Regions from separate parts of the Cronobacter sakazakii genome, predicted to be linked through region 1. Evidence: predicted binding sites of a transcription regulator. Region 1 holds the regulator's gene; each other region holds the start of a gene.

What was found. Region 1 encodes CRP, which controls carbon source genes, mostly activating them, when cyclic AMP is high. Its sites were predicted from a motif close to ATGTGANNNNNNTCACAT; they were not measured.
Positions count from the first base shown of each region.
Region 2: CSK29544_RS03915 (PTS mannitol transporter subunit IICBA) is a predicted target of CRP. The motif match lies at 3,715-3,732, and genes of this name have one in related genera.
Region 3: azuC (stress response protein AzuC) is a predicted target of CRP. The motif match lies at 839-856, and genes of this name have one in related genera.

Region 1 is NZ_CP011047.1:1,354,932-1,362,244, reverse strand. It holds gene CSK29544_RS06295 (NUDIX hydrolase) at 165-884, shown strand; gene CSK29544_RS06290 (hydrolase) at 957-1,973, shown strand; gene CSK29544_RS06285 (YheU family protein) at 1,974-2,192, shown strand; gene CSK29544_RS06280 (phosphoribulokinase) at 2,241-3,110, shown strand; gene CSK29544_RS06275 (OsmC family protein) at 3,155-3,562, opposite strand; gene crp (cAMP-activated global transcriptional regulator CRP) at 3,873-4,505, shown strand; gene CSK29544_RS06265 (YccS/YhfK family putative transporter) at 4,568-6,652, shown strand; gene argD (bifunctional acetylornithine/succinyldiaminopimelate transaminase) at 6,653-7,313, opposite strand, start outside.
Region 2 is NZ_CP011047.1:836,909-844,221, reverse strand. It holds gene selB (selenocysteine-specific translation elongation factor) at 1-1,366, opposite strand, end outside; gene selA (L-seryl-tRNA(Sec) selenium transferase) at 1,363-2,745, opposite strand; gene CSK29544_RS03920 (glutathione S-transferase) at 2,850-3,458, opposite strand; gene CSK29544_RS03915 (PTS mannitol transporter subunit IICBA) at 3,990-5,909, shown strand; gene mtlD (mannitol-1-phosphate 5-dehydrogenase) at 6,097-7,245, shown strand; gene mtlR (mannitol operon repressor MtlR) at 7,294-7,313, shown strand, end outside.
Region 3 is NZ_CP011047.1:2,723,935-2,731,247, forward strand. It holds gene CSK29544_RS13010 (MFS transporter) at 1-700, opposite strand, end outside; gene azuC (stress response protein AzuC) at 908-991, shown strand; gene CSK29544_RS13015 (DUF2766 family protein) at 1,178-1,426, shown strand; gene CSK29544_RS13020 (LysE family translocator) at 1,453-2,055, opposite strand; gene CSK29544_RS13025 (AraC family transcriptional regulator) at 2,093-2,935, opposite strand; gene CSK29544_RS13030 (anaerobic C4-dicarboxylate transporter) at 3,034-4,377, opposite strand; gene CSK29544_RS13035 (non-heme ferritin-like protein) at 4,578-5,078, opposite strand; gene CSK29544_RS13040 (cupin domain-containing protein) at 5,545-6,051, shown strand; gene araF (arabinose ABC transporter substrate-binding protein AraF) at 6,340-7,313, shown strand, end outside.

The DNA.
Region 1 (7,313 bases):
CGACACATTTAATATTGTCCAAGAGACACTAATAAGCAAGCGAAATTTTCGCCGCACTGGCTAAAAAATAGCATGTCACTGAAAATTAAAACATTACAGGTTTGCTTTGTCCCGGCGTTCAGGGCTGTTAAACTTGTCTCTGAGACAATTAAACGGAGCGGCGCATGACCACTGAAGCGGAATATCTGGAAACTTATGACCCTGCGCGGTTCCCTTCCCCGCTGGTGACCGTCGACAGCGTGCTGTTCACCCTGCACGATCAGGCGCTCTGCGTGCTGCTGGTACAGCGCGCCCGTCAGCCGCAGCAGGGCCGCTGGGCGCTGCCCGGCGGGTTTATCGATATGCAGAAAGATGATTCCACCCACGCGACGGCGCTGCGTAAGCTGACCGAAAAAACCGGCGTGCGCCCGTCCTGGCTTGAGCAACTGGAGACGTTTTCCGGCCCGGATCGCGATCCGCGCGGCTGGAGCCTCACCGCCGCCTGGTTTGCGCTTATCGCCTGGGTCGACTGCCAGCCGCATATCGCCTCCGTCAGCGATGCGCAGTGGGTGCCGGTGGCGGAGCTTGACGCTATCGAGCTGGCGTTCGATCACCAGACGATTATCGAGGCCGCGCTGCGCCGCCTGCGCCAGAAAACGATGTATTCGCTCCTGCCGGTCTACTGTCTGCCGGAGTGTTTTACGCTGAGCCAGCTTCAGGAGGCGACGGAGATTATTCTCGGCCAGCCCATCCAGCGTAAAAGCCTGATCCGGCGCTTTGAGGCGTCCGGCATGTTTGAAGAGACCGGCGAGAGCGTCGCCACCGGCGCGCGTAAGGCCAGGCTCTGGCGACGCAAGCCGGATGCCGATATTCACCTGTTCTCGCGCAATTTACTGGCCGAATGATCCGCACCAAAGCATCAACAAAATGAATCACAACCGGTATAGTAATTAGCGAACTAATAAAAGACATCAGCTATGGCCGACATTACTCCCGCAGAACTTCCTGCACTGAACACCGATTCCTCACACTTTCAGCCAATGCCGGGAGTCAGCAATCCACATCTGCAAACCATGCTGCCGCGCGTGCTGCGCCGCCGTTTGCAGTTTGAGCCGCACTGGCAGCGTCTGGATCTGCCGGACGGCGATTTTGTTGACCTGGCGTTTAGCGAAAACCCAGACCAGGCGCGTCATAAACCGCGTCTGGTGGTGTTTCACGGTCTGGAAGGCAGCCTGCACAGTCCTTACGCCCACGGCCTTATCCATGCGGCGAAAGCGCGTGGCTGGCTCGGCGTGGTGATGCACTTTCGCGGCTGTAGCGGCGTGCCAAACAAACTGGGGCGCATCTATCATTCGGGCGAAACCGAAGACGGCACCTTTTTCCTGCGCTGGCTGGATGAGCGCTACGGCACCGTGCCGACAGCGGCGGTGGGCTATTCGCTCGGCGGCAATATGCTCGGCTGCCTGATGGCGGAGATTGACGCCAGCTTCCCGCTGACGGCAGGCGTGATTGTGTCCGCGCCGTTTATGCTCGAACACTGCTGCAACCATATGGAAAAAGGCTTTTCACGCTTTTATCAGTTCTATCTGCTGAACCTGCTGAAAGCCAACGCCACCCGCAAGCTGAAGGCCTGGCCCGGCACGCTGCCGATTGAACTCGCCCAGCTTAAGCGCCTGCGCCGCATCCGCGATTTCGATGATTTGATTACGTCGAAAATTCACGGCTTTAGCGATGCCGTCGATTACTATCGCCAGTGCAGCGCGATGCCGCGTCTCGCCAGCATCACCCGGCCGACGCTGATTATCCACGCCAAAGACGACCCGTTTATGGATCATCACGTGATCCCCGACACCACCACGCTGCCTGCTAATATTGAATATCAACTGACAGAGCATGGCGGTCACGTGGGCTTTGTCGGCGGCACGCTGCGTCAGCCCAAAATGTGGCTGGAACAGCGCATTCCTGACTGGTTAACCCCGTATCTGGACCGATAAATGATTATTCCCTGGCAAGAGATCGCGCCCGACACCCTGGAGCGCCTGATTGAAGCCTTCGTCTTGCGCGAAGGCACCGATTATGGTGAACATGAACGCTCGCTTGAGCAAAAGGTCGCCGACGTGCGGCGTCAGTTGCAAAGTGGCGAAGCCGTTCTGGTGTGGTCTGAGCTGCACGAAACGGTCAATATCATGCCGCGTTCGCAGTTTCGCGGTTAACGTTGCCAGGCGGAGCCTTGCCCCGCCGCTTCAGGGAGTTGTCTCGCTATGTCTGCCAAACATCCGGTTATCGCCGTCACAGGCTCCAGCGGCGCGGGAACCACCACCACCAGCCTCGCGTTTCGTAAAATTTTCGCCCAGCTGAATCTCCGTGCCGCCGAAGTGGAAGGCGACAGCTTTCACCGCTACACGCGCCCGGAAATGGACATGGCTATTCGTAAAGCGCGCGATCTTGGCCGCCATATCAGTTACTTCGGCCCGGAGGCGAACGATTTCGGCCTGCTGGAGCAAACCTTTGTGGAGTACGGGCTGACCGGCAAAGGACAGTCGCGTAAATATCTGCACACCTATGACGAAGCGGTGCCGTGGAACCAGGTGCCCGGCACGTTTACGCCGTGGCAGCCGCTGCCGGAGCCGACAGACGTGCTGTTTTACGAAGGGCTGCACGGTGGCGTGGTGACGCCGCAGCATGACGTGGCGAAGCATGTCGATTTACTCGTAGGCGTGGTGCCTATCGTCAACCTGGAGTGGATACAGAAGCTCATCCGCGATACCAGCGAGCGCGGCCACTCGCGCGAGGCGGTGATGGATTCCGTGGTGCGCTCGATGGAAGATTACATTAACTACATCACGCCGCAGTTCTCACGCACCCATATTAACTTCCAGCGCGTGCCGACGGTGGACACCTCCAATCCGTTCGCCGCGAAAGGCATTCCGTCGCTTGATGAAAGCTTCGTGGTCATTCACTTCCGCAATCTGGATAACATCGATTATCCGTGGCTTTTGGCGATGCTGCAGGGCTCGTTTATCTCACATATCAATACGCTGGTGGTGCCGGGCGGGAAGATGGGGCTCGCGATGGAACTTATTATGCTGCCGCTGGTGCAGCGGCTGATGGAAGGAAAACAGATAGCGTGACGGCGATGCCCGGTGGCGCTGCGCCTGCCGGGCCGTCCGTCATCTCATGACGCTTCAATCACTTCATACGAATGGGTGATGTTGACCCCTTTACCGAGCATCAGCGCCACTGAGCAATACTTCTCTGCCGACAGATCCACCGCGCGCGACACTGCCGCGTCTTTCAGGGCTTTGCCTGTCACCACAAAATGCAGATTGATATGCGTAAACAGACGCGGCGCTTCTTCGCGACGCTCTGACGTCAGCTTCACTTCGCAGTCGGTCACGTCGTGACGGCCTTTTTGCAGAATAGAGACAACATCAATCGCGCTGCAGCCACCTGCGGCCATCAAAACCATTTCCATCGGGCTCGGCGCTTTGTCGCCAGAGTTGCCGTCCATCAGGATCTGATGCCCGGAGGCGGACTCGCCCAGGAAGGTTAACCCTTCCACCCATTTCACTCGTGCATGCATGTTAATCACTCCAGGCTATTCATTTTTCTGACAGATTACGCGCGCGCGACGTCAGAGGCAATGGAAGGGCGACCTGCGTCAAGCTGAAACGAGACAACAGGAGACACCTGAGAAAAGCTATGCTAAAACAGTCTGGATGCAGCGGCGATACATTGATGTTACGCATGTATGCAGAGGAGAAGATAATTTATCGGCTGCGACGTCCACGGACAGCCAACTTCCCAGGACTCGGGAAGATGATGAATGCAAAGCCAGACAGGGGTTACGCGCCCTGTCTTTGGAGCCAGTTTAAAACAGAGGATAACCGCGCATGGTGCTTGGCAAACCGCAAACAGACCCGACTCTTGAATGGTTCTTGTCACATTGCCACATTCATAAGTATCCATCTAAGAGCACGCTGATTCACCAGGGTGAAAAAGCGGAGACGCTGTATTACATCGTTAAAGGCTCAGTGGCAGTGCTGATCAAAGATGAAGAGGGCAAGGAGATGATCCTCTCGTACCTGAATCAGGGTGACTTCATCGGCGAACTGGGTTTGTTCGAGGAAGGTCAGGAGCGCAGCGCCTGGGTTCGCGCTAAAACTGCCTGTGAAGTGGCTGAAATCTCCTACAAAAAATTCCGTCAGCTGATCCAGGTTAACCCGGATATTCTGATGCGTCTTTCCTCGCAGATGGCTCGCCGCCTGCAAGTTACCTCTGAGAAAGTGGGCAACCTCGCCTTCCTCGACGTGACTGGCCGCATCGCGCAGACCCTTCTGAACCTGGCGAAACAGCCGGACGCGATGACCCATCCTGACGGGATGCAGATCAAAATCACGCGTCAGGAAATCGGCCAGATCGTCGGCTGCTCCCGCGAAACCGTTGGCCGCATTCTGAAAATGCTCGAAGATCAAAACCTGATCTCCGCCCACGGGAAAACCATCGTGGTTTACGGAACCCGCTAAAAAATCAAAAAACGGCGTGTCGCTTCGGTAACACGCCGTTTTTGTATCTATACTTCTCCCCTATGTGGCGTCGTCTTATCTATCACCCTGAAATTAATTACGCTTTACGGCAAACGCTCATCTTAAGCCTGCCGGTGGCGGTCGGGTTGATGCTGGGCCATCTTCAACAAGGGTTACTGTTTTCACTCGTTCCCGCCTGCTGCAACATTGCCGGTCTCGATACCCCGCACAAACGCTTTTTTAAACGCTTGATCATCGGCGCATCGCTGTTTGCGCTGAGCAGCCTGGCGGTGCAGCTGTTGCTGCTGCAGTCTGTGCCGCTGCCGCTCATTCTGCTGATGCTGGCGCTGCTGCTTGGCGTGACGGCGGAAATCAGCCCGCTGCATGCGCGTCTGTTGCCCGCCTCGCTCATCGCGGCGATCTTTACGTTAAGCCTCGCCGGCAATATGCCCATCTGGCAGCCTATGCTGCTCTATGTGCTCGGCACGCTCTGGTATGGCGCGTTTAACGGTTTCTGGTTCTGGCTGTGGCGCGAGCAGCCGCTGCGTGAATCGTTAAGCATGATTTATAAAAGCCTCGCCGACTACTGCGAAGCCAAATACAGCCTGCTGACGCGCCACACCGAGCCGGAACAGGCGCTGCCGCCGCTGCTGGTGCATCAGCAAAAAGTGGTGGATCAGATAAGCCAGTGCTATCAGCAGTTGCAGATGCTCTCCGCCACTAAGCAGAACGGTTACAAGCGCCTGCTGCGCACGTTTCAGGTGGCGCTGGATCTCCAGGAGCACATCTCGGTGTCGCTGCATCAGCCCGGCGAAGTGCAAAAACTGGTGGAGCGCAGCCACGCCGAAGCGGTGTTGCGCTGGACGGCGCAGACCGTCGCCACGCGCCTGCGCACGCTCTCTGACGATATTCTTTACCACCGCTATTCGCACCGCTTCTCAATGGATAAGCAGATCGAGGCGCTGGCGAAAATCGCCCGCCAGCACCCGGATAACCCGGTTGGCCAGTTTTGCGAATACCATTTTAGCCGTATTGCACGCGTGCTGCGCACCCAGCGCCCGCTCTACGCCCGTGACCTGATGGACAGCGGTAAGCGCCGCCTGCCGCTGCTGCGGGCGCTGAAAAGCTATTTGTCGCTGAAATCCGCCGCGCTGCGCACCGCCGCGCGTCTGGGCGTGATGCTGGCGGCGGCGGGGTTGTTAGGGAGCGCGTTCCAGTTGCCGAAGCCGTACTGGATCCTGATGACGGTACTGTTCGTCACCCAAAACGGCTATGGCGCGACGCGCGTGCGTATCCTGCACCGGGCGGGCGGCACGCTGGCGGGGCTGATTATCGCGGGCATCACGCTGCACCTGAAAGTGCCGCAGGGCTATACCCTGCTCGGTATGCTGCTGGTGACGTTAATCAGTTATCTGATAATCCGGCGGCACTACGGCTGGGCGATGATTGGCTTTACCGTCACGGCGGTTTATTCGCTGCAAATCCTGACGCTCAACGGCGAGCAGTATATCGTGGCGCGCCTGATAGACACCCTGTCCGGCTGTCTTATCGCGTTCGGCGGCATGGTCTGGCTCTGGCCCCAGTGGCAAAGCGGCCTGCTGCGCCAGAATGCGCATGACGCGCTGGAGGCAGACCAGGAGGCGCTGCGCCTGATCCTGAGCGGCGACCCGCAACCCGGCCCGCTCGCGTGGCAGCGTATGCAGGTCAACCAGGCGCATAACGCGCTTTATAACTCGCTTAATCAGGCCATGCAGGAGCCCGGCTTTAATAGCCGTTATCTGGAGGATATGCGCCTGTGGGTGACGCACAGCCAGTTTATTGTCGAGCACATCAACGCGATAACGACGATGGCGCGCGAGCAAACCGCGCTGCCGCCAGAAACCGCAGCGCGCTACTTACAGGCGTGTGAAATTGCGCTACAGCGCTGCCAGCAGCGGCTTGAGCATGACGCGCCGGGCGATACGCAAAACGAGGCGGTCCTGGAGGGCGAAGATGTCTTACCGGAAGGGGCACCGGGCGTGATGGAACATCATCTGCTGCGCATTCTCGATCACCTGCGCACCATGCATACCATCTCTTCCGTGGCGTGGCGTCAGCGCCCGCATCACGGGATCTGGCTCAGACGACGCCTGAGCCAGTCACCATGATTAGCCGTTGACCACGCGCGCGACGGCGCGCGCAAAGCGGGCCATGCCTTCGTCGATATCCGCGCGCTCCACCAGCAACGACGGCGCAAGACGCAGCACGTCCGGCCCGGCGTTCAGCACCATCACCCCTTCCGCCGCCGCGGCGTAGAGGAGATCGCGCGCGCGTCCGTGGAAGGCGGGCGTCAGCTCGGCACCGATCAACAGGCCCATACCGCGAATATCGCTGAATAAGCCGTACTGCTCGCCAATCTGCGCCAGATGCTGTACGAACTGCTCGCGTTTATGCGCTACGCCGCCCAGTACCTCTGGAGTGTTGATGATATCAAACGCTTCGCCCGCCACCGCGCAGGCGAGCGGGTTGCCGCCGTAAGTGGAGCCGTGCGAGCCGACGTGAAACGCCGAGGCGATATCATGAGTGGTGAGCATCGCGCTAACCGGGAAGCCGCCGCCGAGCGCTTTGGCGCTGGTCAGGATGTTCGGCGTCACGCCGTAATGCATATAAGCAAACAGCTTGCCGCTGCGGCCCATGCCGCACTGCACTTCATCGAACACCAGCAGCGCCTGATGCTTATCACACAGCTCGCGCAGGCCGCGCAGGAAGGCCGGCGTCGCGGCGGTCACACCGCCCTCGCCCTGCACCGGCTCGACCACGACCGCGCAG
Region 2 (7,313 bases), 520 kb from region 1:
GTTCCGGCTCGGAAGGGAGCGCCATGCGACGCAGCCTTTCGCGGCCGGGGCCGGGCTCTTCGCTGTGCGTTTCATGGTAGCGGGCGAGCGTGGCGAGCAGTTTCTCCTGCCAGCGCGCCGCGAGCGCGCTGCTTAACAGATAACCGTTCGCCTGGAGATAGTCCCCACTGCCCGCCAGCGCGTCGAGCGATGCCGCAGTGAGCTGGCGCGCCCAGCCGAATGTCGCCAGCGCGACCGCGCCGCGCGAGGCATCGAGCCGCAGCGCGTCGGCGTCGGTTCTGGCACTCGCCAGTTCGTTGAGAAACGCGAGGAACTCCGGCTGGCGTTTGCCGCGCCGCGGGGTTTCCAGCGTGACGACGCGCGCGCCTGCCAGCGTCTGACGCGCGCTAATGTCGCGCAGCACCAGCTGATCGTTATCGGCCAGGAACAGCGGCGTGTCGAATACCAGCTCCGCCAGATCATCTTCCAGTAACGAAACGCGCCCGGTGACGTGGCTTGCCGCATGGTGAATATGCAGCGGCTGCCACTGTTGCAGCGGCGCATGGCGGTCGAGCGTGACGATAACCCGCTCTGCGGCCTGCGGCGGCGCTTCGCTGAGCAGCCAGTCGCCGCGCCGGATATCGGCTTTCTGCGCGTCGCCGCTAATATTCAGCGCGATGCGCTGACCGGCGAATGCGCGTTCCGTCGGCTGATTCTGCGCATGCAGGCCGCGCACGCGCATCGGCGTATTCGCGCCGGTCAGGTAGAGCGTATCGCCAACATTCACCTCGCCGGAAAGCGCCGTGCCGGTAACCACCAGGCCCGCGCCCTTGACGGTAAACGCGCGATCGACCGCCAGGCGAAAGCGCTGCCCGGCAGGGTGCGTGCGCTCAGGCAACTGGCGCAAATGGTCGCGCAGCGCCTCAACGCCCACGCCTTCGGTGGCCGCCGTGACGAACAGCGTGGCGTCGTGCCAGCCGTAGTCGTTCAATGTGGCCATCACCTGCGCTTTCACCTGCGCGAGGCGCGCGTCATCCACCCGGTCGGCTTTGGTGAGCGCCACGGTGAGCGTCGGCTGGCCGGTCAGTTGCAAAATCGCCAGATGCTCACGCGTCTGGGCCATCACGCCGTCATCGCACGCCACCATCAGCAGCGCATGATCGATGCCGCCCACGCCCGCCAGCATATTAGCGAGGAATTTTTCATGGCCCGGCACGTCGATAAAACCGATGACGCGCCCGTCCGGCTGCGGCCAGTAGGCGTAACCGAGATCGATAGTCATGCCGCGCTTTTTCTCTTCCGGCAGACGGTCGGCGTTAATGCCGGTAAGCGCCTCAAGCAGCGTGGTTTTGCCGTGGTCCACGTGCCCGGCGGTGGCGATAATCATTGCAACAACATCTCCATCAGTCCTGCCTCATCTTCAAGGCAGCGTAAATCGAGCCATAACCGCCCGTCGCCCACGCGCCCGATAACCGGCACCGGCAGGCGACGCCAGCGGGCGGCGAGCGCCTCCAGGCGGCTGCCGCGCCCGTCGCGCGGGGTGAAGGTGAGCGCCGCACCCGGAAGCCGGTCGACCGGCAGCGAACCGCTGCCAATCTGCGACAGGCAGGGCATCACGTCTATCTGAAATTCATCGCCGTAGCGGGTCTCCAGCGCCGGACGCAGGCGCTGCGCCTGTTCGTTAATGTCAGACGCCTGGCGCGTCAGCAGCCGCAGCGTCGGCAGCCGTTGTGCGAGTTTTTCCGGGTGCAGATAAAGGCGCAATGTGGCGTCGAGCGCCGCCAGCGTCATTTTATCGGCGCGCAGGGCGCGCTTGAGCGGGTGTTTCTGAAGCGCCGCGATAAGCGCTTTTTTCCCGACGATAATCCCCGCCTGCGGCCCGCCCGGCAGTTTATCGCCGGAAAAGCTCACGAGACTCGCCCCGGCGGCGAGCGCCTCCTGCGGCATCGGCTCTTTTGGCAGCCCATACTGACTGAGATCGATAAGCGAACCGCTGCCGAGATCGACAATCACCGGCAGCGTCGACGCCTGCGCCAGCTCGGCGGCGTCCACGGCTTTGGTAAAGCCTTCAATCTGGTAATTGCTGGTGTGCACTTTCATTAGCAGCGCGGTCTGCTCGCCGACCGCATCGAGATAATCGCGCAGGTGTGTGCGGTTGGTCGTGCCCACTTCCACCAGCTGACAGCCCGCCTGGCGCATCACATCCGGGATACGAAACGCGCCGCCAATCTCTACCAGCTCGCCGCGCGACACAATCACCTCTTTGCCTGCGCCCAGCGCCGCCAGCATCAGCAACACCGCCGCCGCGTTGTTATTAACGATACAGGCGTCTTCCGCGCCGGTAAGTTCACAGAGTAGCTCCGCCAGCGCGCGGTCGCGGTGACCGCGCTCGCCGCCTTCGGCGTCATACTCCAGCGTCACGGGCGAGCGCATGGCGCGGGCGACCGCCTCAACCGCTTCTTCCGCCTGCAACGCGCGGCCAAGATTGGTGTGCAGCACCGTGCCGGTAAGGTTAAAGACCGGGCGCAGCGCGCTTTGCGAACCGCGCGCCAGCCGCCCGGCCGCCGCCGCGGCCCAGTCGTCGCACCATGAGGGCAGCGCCTGGCGTTCGCGAATGGCGAGCCGCGCCGCCTCCTGCATCGCGCGAAGGGTGTTGACCACGCGGGTATGGCCGTAGGTGTCCAGCAACGGCTGGAACGCGCTGTCGCGCAGCAGGCGGTCGGTGGCGGGAAGCTGACTGTAAAGCAGACGGGAATCGGTCGTCATGGCGTGCATAAACCTGGATAAAACGTGGCGATAATTTAGCAGGAAACGCGGGGCAGTTCAGTCCCCGCGCCCGGTCAGCGCAATAAAGGGCGGTTCACGCCCGCTCAGGCGCTGGGCGGCTCGGTACGCGCGAAGCTGTCGCGGGCAAAGAGCGCTTCCACCAGTTTCACCAGATGCGGACGCTGCGCGCACCAGCCCGGCGCCACGCGACGGAAATTGAGATAGCCGATGGCGCAGGCGGTGGCGATGGTGGCAAGCGTCAGTTCCTCAGCCTTTAGCGTGCCGTCAGCCACATACCCTTCCAGCGCATCGAGGCCGCGGTTGATTTTCTCCCGCTGGCGCAGCAGCTCATTTTCCGACTGCTGCTCAGGCGGGCGCGCCTGCTCGCGCACCGAGACCAGCGCCGCGTCCATAATGCCGTCGGCGAGCGCCTCCAGCTGGCGCACTTTTAGCGCGGCGCGCGGTTCTTGCGGCACCAGCGCCGGTTGCGCGTCCAGCAGCTCGATATACTGCGCGATGATGGGCGAATCAAACCAGGTTTCGCCCTCGTCGGTCACCAGCGCCGGCACTTTCCCGAGCGGGTTGTACTGCGCCATGCCGTTCTGTTCGGCATAGGGCGATTCATTCACGAACTCAAACACGATGCCTTTTTCGAGCAACATGACGGAGATTTTGCGTACAAACGGGCTGGTGTAACTACCGATAAGTTTCATGCCGGGTCCTTTTACGTTATCGCCAGGGTAAGGGTAAGTATGGGTCAGGATACGCCAAAAGGAGGCGCGACGGCGCGCTAAAACGTACAGCGAGCTGTGCTTTACCGCCGCCTTTTTCTGTCATTGTCCGGCTGTAACTTTCTTACAGACTCGCCTTGTGAGTATGAGTAAAAAATGTACGCCGCCTGTTCGGATTATTCCTGGGAAATATTTTGTGATTAACATCACAAACCAATAACAAACATGCCGAAAGAAAGTGTGACTTTATTCACATTTAAGGGGCGTTTATGGCGACATTTTGCGCATTGTCTTTTTTTTACACGTCTTTTTTGTGATTCAAATCACGCAACTTTACCCCGATCACCCCGACATCGCGTGATCGCGATCACACTTAAAGTGCCTGTCTGGACACCATCGCGATTCAGTGCCAGATTTCGCGTCATCAGAGCATGGGTCCGGCTACCTCTGCCGCCACGTTAACAATAAACCTCGGGCCGCAAGCCTGCGCGTAAACATAAGAAGGGGTGTTCTATGTCATCCGATATCAAGATCAAAGTGCAAAGCTTTGGTCGCTTTCTCAGCAATATGGTAATGCCTAACATCGGCGCGTTTATCGCCTGGGGTATTATCACCGCGTTATTTATTCCCACAGGATGGTGGCCAAACGAGACGCTGGCGAAGCTGGTCGGCCCGATGATCAGCTACCTGCTGCCGCTGCTTATCGGTTATACCGGCGGTAAGCTGGTTGGCGGCGAGCGTGGCGGCGTGGTGGGCGCGATTACCACCATGGGCGTTATCGTCGGCGCGGACATCCCGATGTTCCTGGGCGCGATGATCGCAGGCCCGCTCGGCGGCTTCTGCATCAAGAAATTCGACGCCTCGGTCGACGGCAAAATCAAATCCGGCTTTGAAATGCTGGTGAACAACTTCTCCGCGGGCATCATCGGTATGATCCTCGCGATTCTGGCGTTCCTCGGCATTGGCCCGGCGGTCGAAGTGCTCTCCAAAGTGCTGGCTGCGGGCGTGAACTTTATGGTGGTTCACGACATGCTGCCGCTGGCGTCGATTTTTGTTGAACCGGCGAAAATCCTGTTCCTCAACAACGCCATCAACCACGGCATCTTCTCGCCGCTGGGCATTCAGCAGTCGCATGAACTCGGCAAATCTATTTTCTTCCTGATTGAAGCCAACCCGGGTCCGGGTATGGGCATCCTGCTGGCGTACATGTTCTTTGGTCGCGGCAGCGCCAAACAGTCTGCGGGCGGCGCGGCTATCATCCACTTCCTGGGCGGTATCCACGAAATCTACTTCCCGTATGTGCTGATGAACCCGCGTCTGATCATCGCCGTTATCCTGGGCGGTATGACTGGCGTCTTCTGCCTGACCGTACTGAACGGCGGCCTGGTTTCTCCGGCGTCTCCGGGCTCTATCCTGGCGGTACTGGCGATGACGCCGAAAGGCGCGTACTTCGCAAACCTGGTCGCGATTTTCGCCGCGATGGCCGTCTCCTTCGTGGTCGCCGCTATCCTGCTGAAAACCAGCAAAGTGAAAGAAGAAGACGATATCGATGCTGCGACCCGTCGCATGCAGGATATGAAAGCGCAATCTAAAGGTGCCGCGACCGCAGCGAGCGCGGATCTCAGCAACGACCTGAGCCACGTGCGTAAAATCATCGTCGCCTGCGACGCCGGTATGGGTTCCAGCGCGATGGGCGCAGGTGTGCTGCGTAAGAAAGTGCAGGACGCGGGCCTGAGCCATATTTCCGTTACCAACAGCGCGATTAACAGCCTGCCGGGCGATGTGGATCTGGTTATCACCCACCGCGACTTAACCGAGCGCGCCATGCGCCAGGCGCCGCACGCGCAGCACATTTCGCTGACCAACTTCCTGGACAGCGGCCTGTACGCCGGCCTGACCGAACGTCTGGTGGCCGCGCAGCGTCATTCGCAGAACGAAGAGAAAGTGCGCACCAGCCTGCAGGACAGCTTTGATGCCAACGACAGCCACCTGTTTAAGCTCAGCGCGGACAACATCTTCCTTGGCCGTCAGGCCGCGACTAAAGAAGAAGCGATTCGCTTTGCGGGCGAGCAACTGGTGAAAGGCGGTTACGTGCAGCCGGAATATGTGGACGCGATGCTGGAGCGCGAAAAACTCACCCCGACTTATCTCGGCGAGTCTATCGCGGTTCCGCACGGCACCGTCGAGGCCAAAGATCGCGTGCTGAAAACCGGCGTCGTATTCTGCCAGTATCCGCAGGGCGTGCGTTTCGGTGAAGAAGAAGACGATATCGCCCGTCTGGTGATTGGTATCGCGGCGCGTAATAACGAGCATATTCAGGTCATCACCAGCCTGACCAACGCGCTGGATGATGAAAGCGTGATTGAGCGCCTGGCGCACACCAACAGCGTCGATGAAGTGCTGGCGCTGCTTTCCGGTAAAACCGTGGCGTAAGACCGTGCAGAGAGGGACACTGTCCCTCTCTTTCTCATTGAGAAGCTATTGAGATAATTGTGCTCCACCAGGGCAACCCTGACTCTCCCGCTCAGGGAGAGGGCAAGGGAAAGGGAGGTCGCACGCAGCACCCTTTCCCCCGTCCTCTCGGGCGATACAGTTCCGCTTTAAGTAAGAAGGTATTCCCATGAAAGCATTACATTTTGGCGCAGGTAATATTGGTCGTGGCTTTATTGGCAAACTGCTCGCTGACGCAGGCATTGGCCTGACGTTCGCCGACGTGAACCAGACGGTGCTGGACGCGTTAAACGCGCGCCACAGCTATCAGGTGCGCGTGGTGGGCGAGCAGGAGCAGATTGATACCGTTTCCGGCGTGGATGCGGTCAACAGCACCAGCGAGGATGCCGTGACGCTTATCGCCACGGTCGATCTCGTGACGACCGCTGTTGGCCCGGTGGTACTGGAGCGCATCGCTCCGGCGATTGCCAAAGGCCTGGTGCTGCGTAAAGCGCAGGGCAACGAGCGCCCGCTCAATATCATCGCCTGTGAAAACATGGTGCGCGGCACCAGCCAGCTGAAAACGCACGTCTTTAACGCGCTCGAAGAGGGTGACAAAGCCTGGGTGGAAAGCCACATCGGTTTTGTTGACTCGGCCGTTGACCGTATCGTGCCGCCGTCGGCATCCGCCGCGCACGATCCGCTGGAAGTCACCGTGGAAACCTTCAGCGAGTGGATTGTCGATAAAACTCAGTTCAAAGGCGAGCTGCCGACCATCGCAGGCATGGAGCTGACCGACAATCTGATGGCATTTGTTGAACGCAAGCTCTTCACCCTGAACACCGGGCATGCTATAACCGCCTACCTCGGAAAACAGGCCGGTCATCAGACCATTCGCGACGCGATTCTGGATGAGAAAATTCGTCTGGTGGTACGCGGCGCGATGGAAGAGAGCGGCGCGGTGCTGATTAAACGCTACGGCTTTGATGACGCGAAACATGCCGCGTATATCGAGAAAATCCTTAGCCGTTTTGAAAACCCGTACCTGAAAGACGACGTGGAGCGCGTTGGCCGTCAGCCGCTGCGCAAACTGAGCGCGGGCGACCGTCTGATTAAGCCGCTGCTGGGCACGCTGGAATATGGCCTGCCGCATCAGAATCTGGTGCTGGGCATCGCCGCCGCGATGCATTTCCGCAGCGAAGACGATCCGCAGGCGCAGGAGCTGGCGCAGCTTATCGCCGATAAAGGCCCGCAGGCCGCGCTGGCGCAGATTTCCGGTCTGGACGCCAACAGCGATGTCGTGGCTTCGGCAGTAAACGCGTATAACGCAACAGCGTAATGAATAACGGGCGCGGCTGAGTCTGCGCCCGCTGATGATGTGTCAGATATGCAGGCAATGATGGAAGA
Region 3 (7,313 bases), 1.4 Mb from region 1:
CTGCAAGCAGGCCGTTTGATTCGCGCGCGGCCAGCATCTCCATCGCGCACACCAGCGCCACCATCGCCAGCGCGGTGGCGAGAAAACCGGGCGTATCAAACGGGCGGCGAACGTCATCGTGATTATCAGGAATAAGACGCCAGGCGAGCGCCATCGCGATAAGCCCGGCGGGCAGGTTAATAAAGAAAATCCAGCGCCAGTTTGCATAACTGGTGATAAACCCGCCGAGCGGCGGCCCGATAATGGGCGCCACCAGCGCGGGCCAGGTCAGCGTGGCGATAGCCGTAATCAACTGGTGTTTGGGCGTGACGCGCAGCACCGCGAGACGGCCGACCGGCACCATCAGCGCGCCGCCCGCGCCCTGCAATACGCGCATCAGCACAAACATTTCAAGCGAGTTAGCGAGCCCGCACAGCACCGACGCGCCGGTAAAAATCCCCAGCGCCAGCGTAAACACCTTACGCGCGCCGAAACGGTCGGCAATCCAGCCACTTGCCGGGATCAAGACCGCGAGCGTCAGCAGATAAGCGCTGATGCCAATATTCAGCGCGACCGCTTCGACACCGAAGGTGTGCGCCATCGTCGGCAGGGCAGTCGCTATCACCGTACCGTCGAGGAACTCCATAAAGAACGCGCCCGCCACCAGCAGCGCGGCGGGAGAGACGCCGCCTGCGCTGGCTTTCGCCATGTTCTGCCCCATACCCGCTCCCTAAAATTTTTTTATAAAAATTAATCAAATTGCACAAGCGTTAAGTGCCGGAAATGAAAGCAATTTGTTAACATTCAGTTCATTTTCATTAACAGCGTGGCGTGATTTTAATCACAAAATGGTTGATTTTTGTGATGCGGGTCATATTATTGGCGGGTAGCAACACGCTAACCAGAATGAATAAAACCGGAGCACGCCATGAAACTGCGTAAAATCCTTAAAAGCATGTTTGAAAATTACTGCAAAACCTTCAAAGACGTTCCGCCAGCCGGGATGTTCTGATAAAAAACCTGCCGCTGGCAGGTTTTTTTATGTCCGCATTTCTTGTTATACCCGCCATTGCCTCGTTCTGAAACCCTTAGTGCTGATTTATGAAATGATGGTTCATTTTAAACCCTCCAGTGTACCAGGTTCGCAATTGCCGGGCTTTGCCGCTACTATGTGCGCCTTGACGCTAAGGAGAATGCAATGTCCCAATCCCTCACTGCCGAAGATGAACTGGTTTCCGACGTCGTCGCCTGCCAGTTGGTGATTAAACAGATCCTGGACGTTATCGACGTCATCGCGCCGGTAGAAGTGCGCGACAAAATGGCGAGCCAGCTGAAAAGCATCGATTTCTCCGGCCATCCCTCCGCCGATCCGGTGACGCTGCGCGCCATTCAGAAAGCGGTGGCGCTAATTGAGCTGCGCTTCACCCCGCAGAACGAAGCGCACTAAGCAAAACGGCCCCGACGGGGCCGTTATCAGTTAAAAAATCCCATCCAGGCGCAGGCGAACAGCCACAGCGCCATCAGCCGCTGAAAGCGCACCAGCGCTTTGTCGCTGCGAAATACCCGCTGCACGCCGCTGCCAAGCCAGGCCCAGGCGGCGAGGCACAGCAGCGAAATCACAAGAAAGCCCAGCGCCTGAAACGAAAGTATGGTGAGCGCGCGGCCGCTGTGCGGCGCGAAGACCGTCACGACCGCCATCGCCATCATCCAGGTTTTCGGGTTAATCAGCTGTAATGCCGCCGCCGCGCCGGCGCCAAACGGTTTGCTCGCCTCGCCCGAGAGCGAGACCGCGGGTGAACGGAACAGCTGCCAGCTCATCCACGTCAGCCACAGCGCGCCAGCAAGTGCCATCAGACGCGCAAGCCAGGGGGCGTGGCGCAGCGCTTCACCCGGCCCGACGCCGCACATCAGCACAATAGCGCTGGAGGCCAGGCACGCGCCGACAACCGCGGGCAGCGTCGCGCGGGTGCCGTAACGCTGGCTGTTGGAGAGAATCAAAATGTTGGTCGGCCCCGGCGTAATCGAGGCCACAAAAGCGAAGAATAAAAAGGGCAGTTGTTGTGTAAGCAGGCTCATAGCATCTCCCGTTGTCTGAGCCTTTATCCTGCGTGACTCAGGCGCTGGCGTCTGGAAGATTCGTGCAGAGTTTGCGGTAGTGGGCGGGCGATAGCCGATAGGCGCGCTGGAACCAGCGCCCCAGATGGCTTTGATCGGCGAAACCGAGCGCCGCCGCCACGTCCACCGGCGTCATGCCGCGCGCAAGCATCGCTCTGGCGCGGGCGAGGCGCAGTTGCACCAGCCAGGCGTGGGGTGCCATACCAAAGGCGTGCTTGAACGTGCGCGACAGCGTAAAGCGGTCGGTGCCGAGCGCCTGTGCCAGTTCCGCCAGCCCGATATTCTCACCGAGATGCGCATACAGATAATCACGGGCGCGCAGCGCCATCTGCGCGTCGCGAATTTCACCTGGCAGCCGTTTGCGCCACTGGCACTGGTGCGTGAGCTGGCTTAACAGGTTATCCATCACGCCCTGCTGCACAATGCGCATTTCATCGTGATGCAGCGCGGTGAATGTCGAGGCAATCGCCTGTACCAGCGCGGGCTCACGGGCGATGGTGCGGGCGAAGTGTAGCTCGTAGCTGTCCGGCACGGTGGCGTAGAGCCCGCCGAGCGTTTCCCGCAGCCAGCGTTCATCGAGATAAAACGTGAGATAGGTAAAGCCGCCCGCCAGCGGCGCGTCGCCGTCATGGGTTTCTCCGGGCTCCAGCAGAAACGCCGCACCCGGCGTGCTCTGGTGACGCTCACGGCGACAGTGAAACTGCTGGGTACCGGCGAGCGTCATGCCCACCAGATAGCTGTCGTGCCAGTGCGGATCGTAAGCGTGGCCTTCAAAATGGGCGCGGATGGTTTCGATGCCGGTGTCAGCGTGCTGACGTAATTCAATCCAGTCTTTAGCCATAGCGTCTCCTGTGAAAGGAAACTCTAGCATAACGAGTCTTTAACAAAAGTCTGGAAGATTTGTGCAGGCGGTCCGCAGACCGCCCTGTTTGAGACGCATCAGAAGAAGAGTTGCACCAGCAGATAGCTGGCAGCGCAGGCGCAGCTGACGCCAATCAGCCCCGGCAGGATAAAGCTGTGGTTTAAGATGAATTTGCCGATGCGCGTGGTGCCGGAGCGGTCAAAACCGATGCACGCGAGGTCGCTTGGGTAGGTCGGCAGTACGAAATAGCCGTAAGAGGCCGGGAAAAATGCCACCAGCATTTTCGGCTCGACGCCCAGCATCAGCCCCATTGGCGCGACGGCGGTCAGCGCCGCCGCCTGGCTGTTCACCAGTTTAGAAACCAGAAACAGCACGATCGCGTAGGTCCAGGGGTGGCTTTTCACCACGCCTTCCAGCGCCAGTTTCAGCTCGTTTAAATGCGCCTGGAAAAAGGTGTCGCTCATCCACGCCACACCAAACACCGAGAAAATCGCCACCATCCCGGCTTTAAACACCGCACCGCTGGAAATGGACGCCGCGTTCACTTTGCAGACGACGAGCATCACCGCGCCTGCAATCAGCATCATCATCTGAATAACCAGATTCATGGAGAGCGGGGCGATATTGCCTTTCACCTCAAATGCCGGACGCAGCGCGGCGATCGCGCCGAGCAGCACCACCAGCGCAATGGCGGCGAAGAAAATCCAGGTGGACCACCAGGCGTGTTTGTCAAAGCGCTGATTCATCAGCGTTTCGCTGCCGCCATAGAGGTATTCACGCTGTTTCGGATCGCGCAGACGCGCCTGGAACGCCTCGTCGTCTTTTAAATCTTTACCGCGCCGCAGGCTCCAGAGCGCGGCGACCAGTACGCCGAAGAGCGATGCCGGTACGGAAACCGCGAGAATTTCCAGAATGCTCCATGCCTCGCCGATGCCGTGCTGCGCGCCGAGAATCGACACCAGTGATACCACGGCGACCGACACCGGCGAGGCGGTGATCGCCATTTGTGAGGCGACGGACGCCACGGCCATCGGGCGTTCAGGGCGTATGTCTTTCTTCAGCGCGATGTCGGCAATAATCGGGAACATGGTGTAGACCACATGCCCTGTGCCGCATAAAAACGTCAGCGTCCAGGTGGTGAGCGGTGCCAGCAGCGTGATGTGCTGTGGGTGACGGCGCAGCAGGCGTTCTGCGAACTGCATCATCACGTTCAGGCCGCCCGCGGTTTGCAGCGTGGCGGCGCAGCCTATCACCGCAAGGATGGTCAGCATCACGTCCACCGGCGGCTTGCCCGGTTCCAGCCCAAAGATAAAGGTTAAGAGAAACAGTCCGATGCCGCTGATGAGGCCAAGCCCCATCCCGCCGAGGCGGGTGCCTGCCAGCAAACACAAAATAATGACGATAAATTCGAGAGTAATCATAAGGCTCCTGCCACGTAACATGCGTTGAATCGCAGAAGCATTACAGAATGCAGGGTTAATCAACGGGAGCCAGATCGTATTTATAAAAACCTAACAAAAACAATACATTGTTAACATGGCGATAACGTTGAGCGAAAAGAAAGGGAAGGAAAAACGAAGGAAAACATTAGCGCCCTCAGGTGAGGGCGCGGGGATCAAAATCAGGGGGTCTGTTCCATCATGACAAGCAGACGCTGGTCCGCTTCTTCGGCACACAAGCCAGCCTGACGGGCCTGAGTGAGTTCGTTAAGAATGGTCGCGAGCAGCGCTTCGTCCTGGCGCAGCTCCTGTTCAAACTCGCCAAGCATGGCGAGCATCGCGTCATCACGCGCCGCCTGCGCTTCGCTCATCAGACGCGCCAGCGCGGCATGGCGTCCGCCAAGCTCATCCTGCATCTGGTGGAAAATCGCTTCCAGGCTTGAGCAGTCAGGTTTCACCGATTTCAGCGCGCCGACCACCGGATTCGCGCCGGTCTGTTTAAGGTAATCGAATAATCGCATCATCTGGGTTACGTTGTGCTGCGCCTGCTGGCGCAGTACCGTCGCGCTGCCGTTCAGGCTCTGCTGCGCGCACCAGTCGCTGTAATAGAGGCACAGGTTGGATGCGTAAAATTCCTGATTCATTTGTGCATTGAGTTTCTGCACCACGCCGAGGGGAGCCATATAAATATCCTTATTGACAGGGTTAAGGGGAACGGTCGTTGACCGCGACGCGTGTACGCTTGCCCGTCAGGTCCTGGCGGGTGGCCACGTGTCAGCCGTTATAAAACGTAAGCATCATCGCTCCCTGATGTATTAAGCCTGGTATAACTGTGGCTATTTGCCAGTCCAACCGATTCTTTCTTAAAACGTGACGCAGCGCTGGAATGCTTCCGGGGCGACCTTCGTTGTCGGTACGCCCGACGCAGCGGATACGTTTTATTCTCGTTTAAGCAAAAAGAAATGAAAAAGCGCGTTGTTGCTGACGACAGGGGGTGAGGGAAGCGCATTATGCCTGTCGATATATTATGGTGGCTAAACATTACGATGAACCGCGGCGCGCGAACACGCCCCTCACATCGATTCCCCTGGTAAAGCGGCATGGCGCGGCGGGCTATACTTACGCTTTGTTCGCGACAAGGAGGAGAGTATGACTAACGCGTGTGAAACGCTGTATCTGCCCGAGCCTTACGGCGGCGTGCCGAATAACGTGCTGCCAGTGTTGCTTTATCGCCATGTGTTGCCTGACGACGCCGACGACGCGGCGGTCTGGTTTGAACAGCGCTTCGGGCAGCATCAATGGCCGGCACGCTGGCGCTACCCGGTTTTCACTTACACCCACTTTCATACCAACACGCATGAAGTGCTCGGTATCTATGCGGGCGAGGCGCAGATCCAGTTAGGCGGTGAAGCGGGGCCCGTTGTCACGCTTCGCACCGGCGACGCGGTGCTGATCCCGGCAGGTGTCGGGCATAAGCAAATCGACGCCAGCGCCGATTTCATGGCGGTGGGCGCGTACCCGGAAGGGCTGTCGCCCGATAAATTCCTGGATGAACCCGCGCAACTGGCGCAAACGCGTAAAAATGTGGCGCAAGTGGCAACGCCCGGGCGCGATCCGCTCTATGGCACAGAAGGCGGTCTTGTCACCCTCTGGTAACGGTCAGGGATTCTCTGGCTGGGCTTATGGATATATCTGCTAAATCCTCGTTGAATCATCATACATATCGGGCCAGATTTATGCCCGATATTGCTGTATTTATGTACGCAATCACTGTAATTCCATGATGTGATTTCGCTCTCCTATGGAGAATTAATTTCCCGCTAAAACTATCTCCAGCGTTCGCCGCTTCCGGGAGGGAACGGCTAATGCTTTGTTTTCTGTCCGATTAAAAGAACCTTTCAGGTTTTTACCCTGCATAAAAGAAAGCTAAAGCTGGAGATAACCATGCACAAATTTACTAAAGCGCTGGCGGCCATCGGGCTCGCCGCCGTTATGTCACAATCCGCTATCGCAGAAACCATGAAGCTCGGTTTTCTGGTGAAACAGCCTGAAGAGCCGTGGTTCCAGACCGAATGGAAATTCGCTGATAAAGCGGGCAAAGACCTGGGTTTTGAAGTCATCAAAATTGCGGTGCCGGATGGCGAGAAAACCCTCAACGCCATCGACAGCCTGGCGGCGAGCGGGGCGAAAGGCTTTGTTATCTGTACGCCAGACCCGAAACTCGGCTCGGCGATTGTCGCGAAAGCGCGCGGCTACGATATGAAAGTCATCGCCGTGGATGACCAGTTCGTGACCGCCAAAGGCAAACCGATGGAAACCGTGCCGCTGGTGATGATGGCTGCGACCAAAATCGGCGAGCGCCAGGGCCAGGAACTCTATAAAGAGATGCAGAAACGCGGCTGGGACGTGAAAGAAACGGCTGTGATGGCGATTACCGCCGACGAGCTCGACACCGCGCGCCGCCGCACCACCGGCTCCATGGACGCGCTGAAAGCCGCAGGCTTCCCGGAAAAACAGATCTATAAAGTCCCGACCAAATCCAACGACATCCCCGGCGCGTTTGACGCCGCCAACTCTATGCTGGTTCAGCATCCTGAAGTGAAACACTGGCTGGTGGTCGGCATGAATGATAACACCGTGCTGGGCGGCGTGCGCGCCACCGAAGGGCAGGGCTTTAAAGCGGCTGACGTTATCGGCATCGGCATCAACGGCGTGGATGCGGTGAGCGAGCTGTCCAAAGCGCAGGCTACCGGTTTCTACGGCTCGCTGCTCCCAAGCCCGGACGTACACGGCTATAAATCCAGCGAAATGCTCTACAACTGGGTGACCAAAGGGGCAGAGCCGCCGAAATTCACCGAAGTGACCGACGTGGTGCTGATTACTCGCGACAACTTCAAAGAAGAGCTGGCGAAGAAAGG